DNA from 2 places in the Streptomyces sp. SCPE 10 genome. Region 1 is predicted to be linked to the other one. Evidence: riboswitches for the same ligand, from Rfam matches in the RefSeq annotation. Region 1 holds a riboswitch; the other holds the start of a gene.
The links. A riboswitch is a leader RNA that binds a small molecule or an ion and turns the genes downstream of it on or off. The one in region 1 is predicted to bind ZMP and ZTP.
Positions count from the first base shown of each region.

Region 2: linked by a shared signal. The riboswitch ahead of ACSP97_RS21960 (glycine hydroxymethyltransferase) and the one ahead of ACSP97_RS33900 (bifunctional 5,10-methylenetetrahydrofolate dehydrogenase/5,10-methenyltetrahydrofolate cyclohydrolase) in region 1 are both predicted to bind ZMP and ZTP.

Region 1 is NZ_CP197069.1:7,462,642-7,467,039, reverse strand. It holds gene ACSP97_RS33925 (S-(hydroxymethyl)mycothiol dehydrogenase) at 1-206, opposite strand, end outside; gene ACSP97_RS33920 (acyltransferase domain-containing protein) at 438-1,211, shown strand; gene ACSP97_RS33915 (hypothetical protein) at 1,235-1,537, opposite strand; gene ACSP97_RS33910 (nuclear transport factor 2 family protein) at 1,711-2,076, shown strand; gene ACSP97_RS33905 (hypothetical protein) at 2,064-2,282, shown strand; ZMP/ZTP riboswitch at 2,300-2,380, shown strand; gene ACSP97_RS33900 (bifunctional 5,10-methylenetetrahydrofolate dehydrogenase/5,10-methenyltetrahydrofolate cyclohydrolase) at 2,406-3,266, shown strand; gene ACSP97_RS33895 (alcohol dehydrogenase) at 3,366-4,391, opposite strand.
Region 2 is NZ_CP197069.1:4,717,547-4,721,944, forward strand. It holds gene ACSP97_RS21950 (glutathionylspermidine synthase family protein) at 1-592, shown strand, start outside; gene ACSP97_RS21955 (fascin domain-containing protein) at 640-2,091, opposite strand; ZMP/ZTP riboswitch at 2,230-2,319, shown strand; gene ACSP97_RS21960 (glycine hydroxymethyltransferase) at 2,352-3,797, shown strand; gene trpS (tryptophan--tRNA ligase) at 3,868-4,398, shown strand, end outside.

The DNA.
Region 1 (4,398 bases):
ACGACACCCGCGGCCTCGTGGCCGAGGAGGAAGGGGAAGTCGTCGGAGATGCCGCCCTGCTTGTAGTGCAGGTCGGTGTGGCACACGCCGCAGGCCTGGACGCGTACGACGGCCTCGCCCGGCCCCGGATCCGGCACCACGATCGTCTCGACTCGTACGGGCTCGTTCTTGCCCGGTGCGATCACGCCGCGTACTTCCTGCGCCATGGTCCGTTCCTTCCATCGATTGCTTACGGTGCAGACCCTACGCGCGTGCGACCAGGGACGGGACGGGCCACGGCGGTGACCGTTGATCTTTCCACCGGTGGGCCGCCGGGCACGCCGACGGAGCCTGACCGCGACCGCGGCGTCCGGGGACCGACGGTGATGGCAATCTCTTTGCGGGGCGCAGGGAATCGCCTGGTGTGTGCGCCCGTCCGGCCGTGCCTCAATGGAGGCATGCTCGCTGATGGCCACACGGGGCGTACCGCATTCCTGTTCTCGGCCGGTGACTCGCCGCTGCCCGGGACGGGCCGTGAACTGGCGGCGGCGTTCCCGCTGTTCGCGAAGACGCTGGACGAGGTGTGCGGGCGTCTGGACCCGTATCTGCAACTGCCGCTGAAGTCAGTGATGTTCGCGGCCCCCGGCACCCGGGCGTCGGCGCTGCTGGACCGGGTGCCGTTCGCGGGCCCCGCGGTCTTCGCGCTCCAGGTGGCGCAGTACCGGCTGCTGCGCGGCTGGGGTGTGCGGCCCGATGTGCTGTTCGGGCACGCGGCCGGACGGATGGCCGCCGCGTACGCCGCCGGGGTCTTCTCCCTCCCGGACGCGTGCCACGCGGTCGGCACGCTGGCCCGGCTGCTGGACGGCGCGCGCGGCGACGGAGCGCCGGGCGAGCTGCTGGCCGCGTACGGCCGTACGCTCGCCACGCTCCATCCCCGCCCGCCGCGGCTGCCCCTGGTCTCCGACGTCACCGCCCGCCCGGTGGCCGCCGAGACCGCCGATCCGGGGTTCTGGCTGTCCGCGGCGCCGTCCCGGTTCGCGGACGCGGCCGCCCTGCTGCACCGGGAGGGGGTGCGTACCTGGCTGGAGCTGGGCCGGGAGGACGGCCTGACCCGCGCGCTCCCCGGCTGTCTGCCGCCGGGCACCGCCGCCGGCTCGGCCCGTGCCGTGGCGCGGGACTGGGCGGTGCTGGCGGCGGACCGCGACACGCGCCTCGGAAGCGGGCGGGCCTGACGAGGACGGTTCGGGCCGGTGGGTCAGGCCTGTACGGCCGGCAGCAGGCCCGTCACCGGTGCCACGAGGTCGGTGATCTGGTGCAGCTCGCCGAGGCGGTTCAGCTCGCTCACCTGGTTCAGGGACTTGAGCTGCTCGGAGACCTTCGGCATCCGCGCCCGCTGCTCCGCGGGCAGGTCGCCTGCGGTGACCGTGTCGAGCACGGTCATGGGGTTGAGCCGCCCGGGGTGCGCGGCGCTCGCGTCGGCCGCGGCGAGGGGGGCGGCCAGGCCGGTGACCCCGGCGGCGAGGCCGAGGGCGGCGACGATACGGCGTGTTGACTTCATGCCCTCAGCAACGGCGGCGGTCCCCGGCCGGACACGGGCGGCGGCCCCCGCTCACCCGTGAGGCGGAGCCGGCCCCGTGCGCTTGCCGAGGCCGCCGGGCCGGAGGAGTCTCGAAGACGGGGCCCCTGCGGCCCGGCCGCGCGGCGGGCCGTGAGCGTCTTGAGGAGGTCACCATGGGCAGTGCTACGGGTTCCGCCTTCGACACCGAGACACTGCGCCGGGGCATCGAGGGAACCACCGGGAACACCCTGCTGGCCCTGTACGCGGACGACGCGGAGGTCCGCATCGTCGACCACAACGCCCAGCCGAGCCACCCCCGGGTGCTGCACGGCCGCGGCGAGATCGCCGAGATGCTGGACGACATCTACCGCCGCGACATGACGCACAAGCTGGACCAGTGCGTGGTCCAGGGCGATCACGCCGCGTTCACCGAGTCCTGCCAGTACGGGGACGGCACCAAGGTTCTCGCCGAGTCCATGATCACACTGCGGGACGGGAAGATCTCCCGGCAGATCCTGATCCAGGCATGGGACGAGTAGGCAGACGGTTTGCGCGGTTCCAGGTCAGCACCCGGCTGACCTGGTCGTTCTCGGCTCGCGCGGGCCTGGGGCGGGCGCGGCCCCGGCGGCGGGGGCCGGTCTTCGCGGCGAGCCTGCCGATGTCCGCGGCCCTGCTGCGGTCCGCGCTGAGGACGCTGCGCCCGCGGGCTCCGCTGCCGCGCGCCCGGCGCCGGCAGCGCCCGTGAACGCCTCGGTTAGTCTGTACGCGGGCCGTGACTGGCGCTGAGGTGGAGCACCACCGGGGAGCGGCCCGTGGTGGATGCCGCGCGCCTGGGCGAGAGACTCGATCCAGCTCAGGAGTGTGCCGCATGACCCAGGCCCGTCTCATGGACGGAACCGCCCTCGCCCGTCGCATCGTGGAGGACACCGCGCGCCGGGCCGCGGAACTCACGGCGCGCACCGGCGTCGTTCCCTGTCTCGCCACCGTGCTGGTCGGTGAGGACCCGGCGTCCGTCACCTACGTCCGGATGAAGCAGAACCGCTGCCGCAAGGCCGGCATCGCCTCCCGCCACGTGGCCCTGCCCGCCACCACGACCACCGGGGAACTGGTGGGCACGCTGCGGGAGTTGTCGGAGGACCCGGAGGTGCACGGCATCCTGCTCCAGCACCCGGTGGGCGAACACGTCGACGAGCGGGCCGCGTTCGAGGCGATCGCGCCTCAGAAGGACGTCGACGGCGTCACCTTCGCCTCCTTCGCCACCATGAGCTTCGGCCTGCCGGGCTTCGTGTCCTGCATGCCGGGCGGCATCCTGCGGCTGCTCGACGAGTACGGCGTCGACCCGGCCGGGAAGCGGGCCGTGGTGGTGGGCCGCAGCGCGATCCTCGGCAAGCCGGTGGGCATGCTGCTGCTGGCGCGGGACGCGACGGTGACGTACTGCCACTCGCGCACCCGGGATCTGTCGACGGCGGTGCGCGAGGCGGACATCGTCGTCGCGGCGGTCGGCCGGCCGCGGCTGATCCGGGGCCAGGACATCAAGCCGGGGGCGGTCGTGATCGACGCCGGCTACAACCCGGGCAACGTCGGCGACGTCGACTTCGACTCGGCCGTGGAGCGGGCCTCGTTGATCACCCCGGTGCCCGGCGGCGTCGGCCCGATGACCATCGCCACGCTGCTGGAGCAGACGGTCACCGCCGCGGAGACGGCCACCGCCCGCCTCGCGACGGCCTGAGGAACGGACGGCTCGGGGCGCAGGGTGCGGCACCCGGCGCCCCCGGACCGGACCGGTCCGGTCTCCGCCGCCCCGCCCCGAGAAGAGACCCCGACCGCTTCACTCCATGGTGAGCACCATCCGGAACCGCGCCCTCCCGGCCAGCATCTTCTGGAACGCGGCGTCGGCGTCACCGAGCGGGGTCTTCTCCGTCATGGGGCGGATGCCGTGCAGCACGCTGAAGGCCATGGTGTCCTCCACGTCCTTCGAGGTGCCGGACGGGTGGCCGCGGACGACCCGGCCGGCCATGAGGAGCTGGGCCGGGCTGATGTCCAGGGGCGCGGTGTCGGCGCCGATGGCGACCAGCTCCCCGCGGGGGGCGAGGCCGTCCACGGTGGCCGAGATGGCCTCCGAGTTCCCCGCGGTGGCGAGGACGACCTTGGCGCCGCCCAGGGCCTGCAGCGCCTCGGCGACCGGGGTGGCGGAGGTGCTGTCGACGTAGTGGTGGGCGCCGAGCTGACGGGCGAAGTCGGCCTTCTGCGGCCCCCGGGCGATCGCCACGGTCTCGAAGCCCATCGCGACCGCGTACTGCACCCCGAGGTGTCCGAGGCCGCCGAGGCCGAGCACCGCGACCAGGTCTCCCGGTCGGCCGGGGCTGCGGCGCAGCCCGTTGAACGTGGTCACGCCGGCGCAGGCCAGCGGCCCGGCGTCGCTCGCGGCCAGCGCCTCGGGGATCCGGGCCAGGGCGTCGACGGGCGCGATCACCTTCTCGGCGAAACCGCCGTCGTAGGTCCAGCCCGGCACCTTCAGGTTGTCGCACACGATGAAGTCGCCCTCGCGGCAGGGACCGCAGTGGCCGCAGCTGCCGCCGAACCAGCCCACGGCCACCCGGTCGCCGGTCTGCCAGCCGCGTTCACGCACCCCCTCGCCCAGCTCCTCGATCCGCCCGGCGATCTCGTGCCCCGGCACGTCGGGGAACGTCACGCCCGGCAGTCCGCCGCCGACGAAGAGGGCGTCGCTGTGGCAGACGCCGCACGCCTCGACGGCGATCCGCACATGGCCGGGCCCCGGCTGCGGCACCTCGCGCTCGACCAGCTCGAAGGTGCCGTTCGGTGCGGCCACTTGGGCGACTCGATAGCTACTCATGGGTCTC
Region 2 (4,398 bases), 2.7 Mb from region 1:
GGAGACCGCGCAGCAGGCGGGCCTGGAGACCGACTGGCTCGCCATGGAGGAGATCGGCTGGGACACCCTCTCCGGCCGTTTCGTGGACAACCGGCTCCGGTTCATCCGCAGCATCTTCAAGCTCTACCCGTGGGAGTGGCTCACCACCGACGCCTTCGGCGGGCATGTGCTGGACACCCTCGACAACGGCGGCGGCAGCGGCAGCACCCTGTGGATCGAGCCGGCCTGGAAAATGCTCCTGAGCAACAAGGCCCTGCTGGCCGTCCTCTGGGAGCTGTACCCCGGCCACCCCAACCTGCTCCCCGCCCACCTCGACGGCCCGCGCGACCTCGCCGCCACCGGCTACGTGGCCAAACCCCTGCTGGGCCGCGAGGGCGAGGGCATCACCCTGCACCCGCCGGGCAGCGCGTCCGCGACGCGCCCCGATGCCTGCTGCTACCAGCAACTCGCCCCGCTGCCCGTCTTCGACGGCAACCACGTCGTCCTCGGCGCCTGGGTCGTCGACGGCGAACCGGCGGGCCTCGGCATCCGCGAGTCGGCGGGTCCCGTCACCGACGAGTACGCCCGCTTCCTGCCGCACGTGATCCTCTGAGGAACCGGCCCCTCCGGTGGACGGAGGGGCCGGCGGGCGGAGCCGGCTCAGAAGGTGACGGTCGCGTGGATCACTCGGTGGTCGGAGAGCCCCGGGTCCACGACCTCGCAGCCGTACGACGGGCCGACCGGACCGAAGATGTAGTCGATCTTGTTGTTGCCGTCGGTGGGCGCACCGGTGTGCGCCGCGTCCGGGGTCGCCTGACCGCACTCCTGGTGACCGGAGTACAGGGTGTCGAGGTAGGACACGTCCGCCGTGGTCGTGTTCAGGTCGCCGCCGTAGAAGGCCGTGTACCCGGCGCCCTGCAGGCCGTCCACGATGGACCGCAGCGCGGCGGCCTGCTCCTTGCGCTTGCTGCCGTCGGGGTCGTCGCCGGCCTCCTTGCCGTTGGCGTCGAGGTAGTGGCCGCTGCTGAGGTGCGCGTCGCAGTAGACCGTGCCGTCCTCGGGGACGGTGGCGCACAGCGCGGGCCGCTGTTCCTTGCCGGCGGGGGAGGGCAGCGTGTACCCGCGGTACCAGGTGTTGGTGTCCTTGACCGCGAGGGCGATGCCGAAGGAGCCGCGGTCGGTGCCGCTGGTGCTGTCCATGCAGGTCTTCTGGGCCATGAGCGTCGGATCGGTCGACCCGTCCGCGTCGACGACCTTGTAGTACGTGGGCGCGAACCGCACGTCCCAGCCGCCGCCGAGCCGGCTCTCCAGCTGGAGTTCCAGCGGCTTGACCGCCTTCTCGCAGATCTCCTGGAAGAAGACCGCCTCCGGCCGGTGGCCGAGCGAACCGGCCAGGTCACCGGCGACACCGGAGGCGACCGTGTCCGCGTCGGCGTACTGGAGCTTGCACGCCGCGCTCGTGTTGTTGTTCGCGCACAGGTTCCACGAGGCGATGTCGTGCCGTCCCGAGGCCTTCACGGCCGATGCGGGCGGCGCCGTCGTGTCGCCGGTGCCGCCGACCTTCTCGAAGGTGAACCGCTCCCAGCTGCCGACCGTGCTGGAACGGGCGCGCAGCAGACCCTGGTCGCCGCCGGTGTAGTTGAACTCGGCCGTGACGTAGAGGCCGTTGGCGGCGGACTTCAGCGCGTACGTGCCGTCGCTCTGCGGGACGACGTAGAAGCGCTCCCAGGAGCCGGTGTTGGTGCCCCGGGCGCGCAGCATGCCCGCCTGGCTGCCGGTGGTGCCGATCTCCGAGGTGACGTAGAGGCCGTTCTCCTCGTTGCGCAGCGTGATGGTCGTGCCGTAGCCCACGCCGGAGATGTTGTCGGTGTGCAGGCTGAAGGTCTCCCAGCTGCCGACGGAGGTCGAGCGGGCCCGCAGCTTGCCGTTCTGGTCGCCGGAGTCGTTCACCTCGGCGGCGATGTAGAGACCGTTCACCTTGAGGGCCCAGCGCTGGCCGGTGGAGGACGGCGGTGCCGACGCCGCGAACGCGGACGACACCGGCAGGGCCACCACCCCGGTGACCGCGGCCAGGACCGCCACGAGCAGCAGACAGAGTCTTCGCATCTTCATCCAAGCTTCAGAAGTGAGTTTGATTTCCGAACCGGATGATCTTGGAGGCGGGACGCCGGACCGGCAAGCGGTTTTCCGGCCGCCCTCGCCCGCATGGTGGACGTCGGATCTTGCGCCCCGCGCCCGCCCGGTACGCTGAGCACGGGCCGTGACTGGCGCGCTGGGATGGGACGGACCATCGGGGAGCGGCCTCGCGGGAAAACAGTGCCGTGCGCCTGGGCCGAACGTGAACGCTGAACGCACACCGTCCGGAGGTCCCCATGCCAGAGCCCCTGTCCACCGAGTCCACCGCCTTCCGCGCCGCCCTCGACGTGGTCCGCGCCGTGGAGCCGCGGGTCGCCGACGCCATCGGCCAGGAGGTCACCGACCAGCGCGCGATGCTCAAGCTGATCGCCTCGGAGAACTACGCCTCGCCGGCCACCCTCCTCGCGATGGGCAACTGGTTCAGCGACAAGTACGCCGAGGGCACCGTCGGCCGCCGCTTCTACGCCGGCTGCCGCAACGTCGACACCGTCGAGTCCGTGGCCGCCGAGCACGCCCGGGAACTCTTCGGCGCCCGGCACGCCTACGTCCAGCCGCACTCCGGCATCGACGCCAACCTCGTCGCCTTCTGGGCCGTGCTCGCCGACCGCGTCGAGGTCCCCTTCCTGGAGAAGGCCGGCGCCCGCCAGGTCAACGACCTCACCGACGCCGACTGGGCCGAGCTGCGCCAGGCCTTCGGCAACCAGCGGATGCTCGGCATGTCCCTGGACGCCGGCGGCCACCTCACCCACGGCTTCCGCCCCAACATCTCCGGCAAGATGTTCGACCAGCGCTCCTACGGCACCGACCCGGCCACCGGCCTCATCGACTACGAGGCCCTGCGCGCCCAGGCCCGCGAGTTCAAGCCGCTGATCATCGTCGCGGGCTACTCGGCCTACCCCCGCCTGGTGAACTTCCGGATCATGCGCGAGATCGCCGACGAGGTCGGCGCGACCCTCATGGTCGACATGGCCCACTTCGCCGGCCTCGTCGCCGGCAAGGTCCTCACCGGCGACTTCGACCCGGTCCCGCACGCCCAGATCGTCACCACCACCACCCACAAGTCGCTGCGCGGCCCGCGCGGCGGCATGGTGCTGTGCGACGACTCCCTCAAGGACCAGGTCGACCGCGGCTGCCCGATGGTCCTCGGCGGCCCGCTGCCGCACGTCATGGCCGCCAAGGCGGTCGCCCTGGCCGAGGCCCGGCAGCCCTCCTTCCAGGACTACGCCCGGCGGATCGTGGACAACTCCCGCGCGCTCGCCGAGGGCCTGATGCGGCGGGGCGCCACCCTCGTCACCGGCGGCACCGACAACCACCTCAACCTGATCGACGTCGCCGGCTCCTACGGCCTCACCGGCCGTCAGGCCGAGGCCGCGCTCCTCGACTCCGGCATCGTCACCAACCGCAACGCCATCCCGGCCGACCCCAACGGCGCCTGGTACACCTCCGGCATCCGCATCGGCACCCCCGCCCTGACCACCCGCGGCCTCGGCACGGCGGAGATGGACGAGGTGGCGGGCCTGATCGACCGCGTGCTGACCACCACCGAGCCGGGCACCACCAAGTCGGGCGCCCCGAGCAAGGCCGCCCACGTGCTGGACGAGAAGGTCGCGCAGGAGATCGCCCAGCGGGCGACGGACCTGGTGTCGGGCTTCCCGCTCTACCCGGAAGTCGACCTGGGCTGAGCCGCGCCGGTGGGGCGGGGGAGACCGCGCCCCACCTCAGGGGCCGGTGCCACCCTCGGCCGATGAGACAATGGGGGACATGGCCTCTGCTGAAAAGCCTCGCGTGCTCTCCGGTATCCAGCCCACCGCCGGCTCGTTCCACCTCGGCAACTACCTCGGCGCCGTCCGCCAGTGGGTGTCGCTCCAGGAGAGTCACGACGCCTTCTACATGGTCGTCGACCTGCACGCGATCACGGTCCCGCAGGACCCGAAGGAACTGCGGGCCAACACCCGCCTGGCCGCCGCCCAGCTGCTCGCCGCCGGCCTGGACCCGGACCGCTGCACCCTGTTCGTGCAGAGCCACGTCCCGGAGCACGCCGAGCTGGCCTGGGTGATGAACTGCCTCACCGGCTTCGGCGAGGCGAGCCGGATGACCCAGTTCAAGGACAAGTCCGCCAAGCAGGGCGCCGAGCGGGCCTCCGTGGGCCTGTTCACCTATCCGATCCTCCAGGTCGCGGACATCCTGCTGTACCAGGCCAACGAGGTGCCGGTCGGCGAGGACCAGCGCCAGCACATCGAGCTGACCCGGGACCTGGCCGAGCGGTTCAACGGCCGCTTCGGG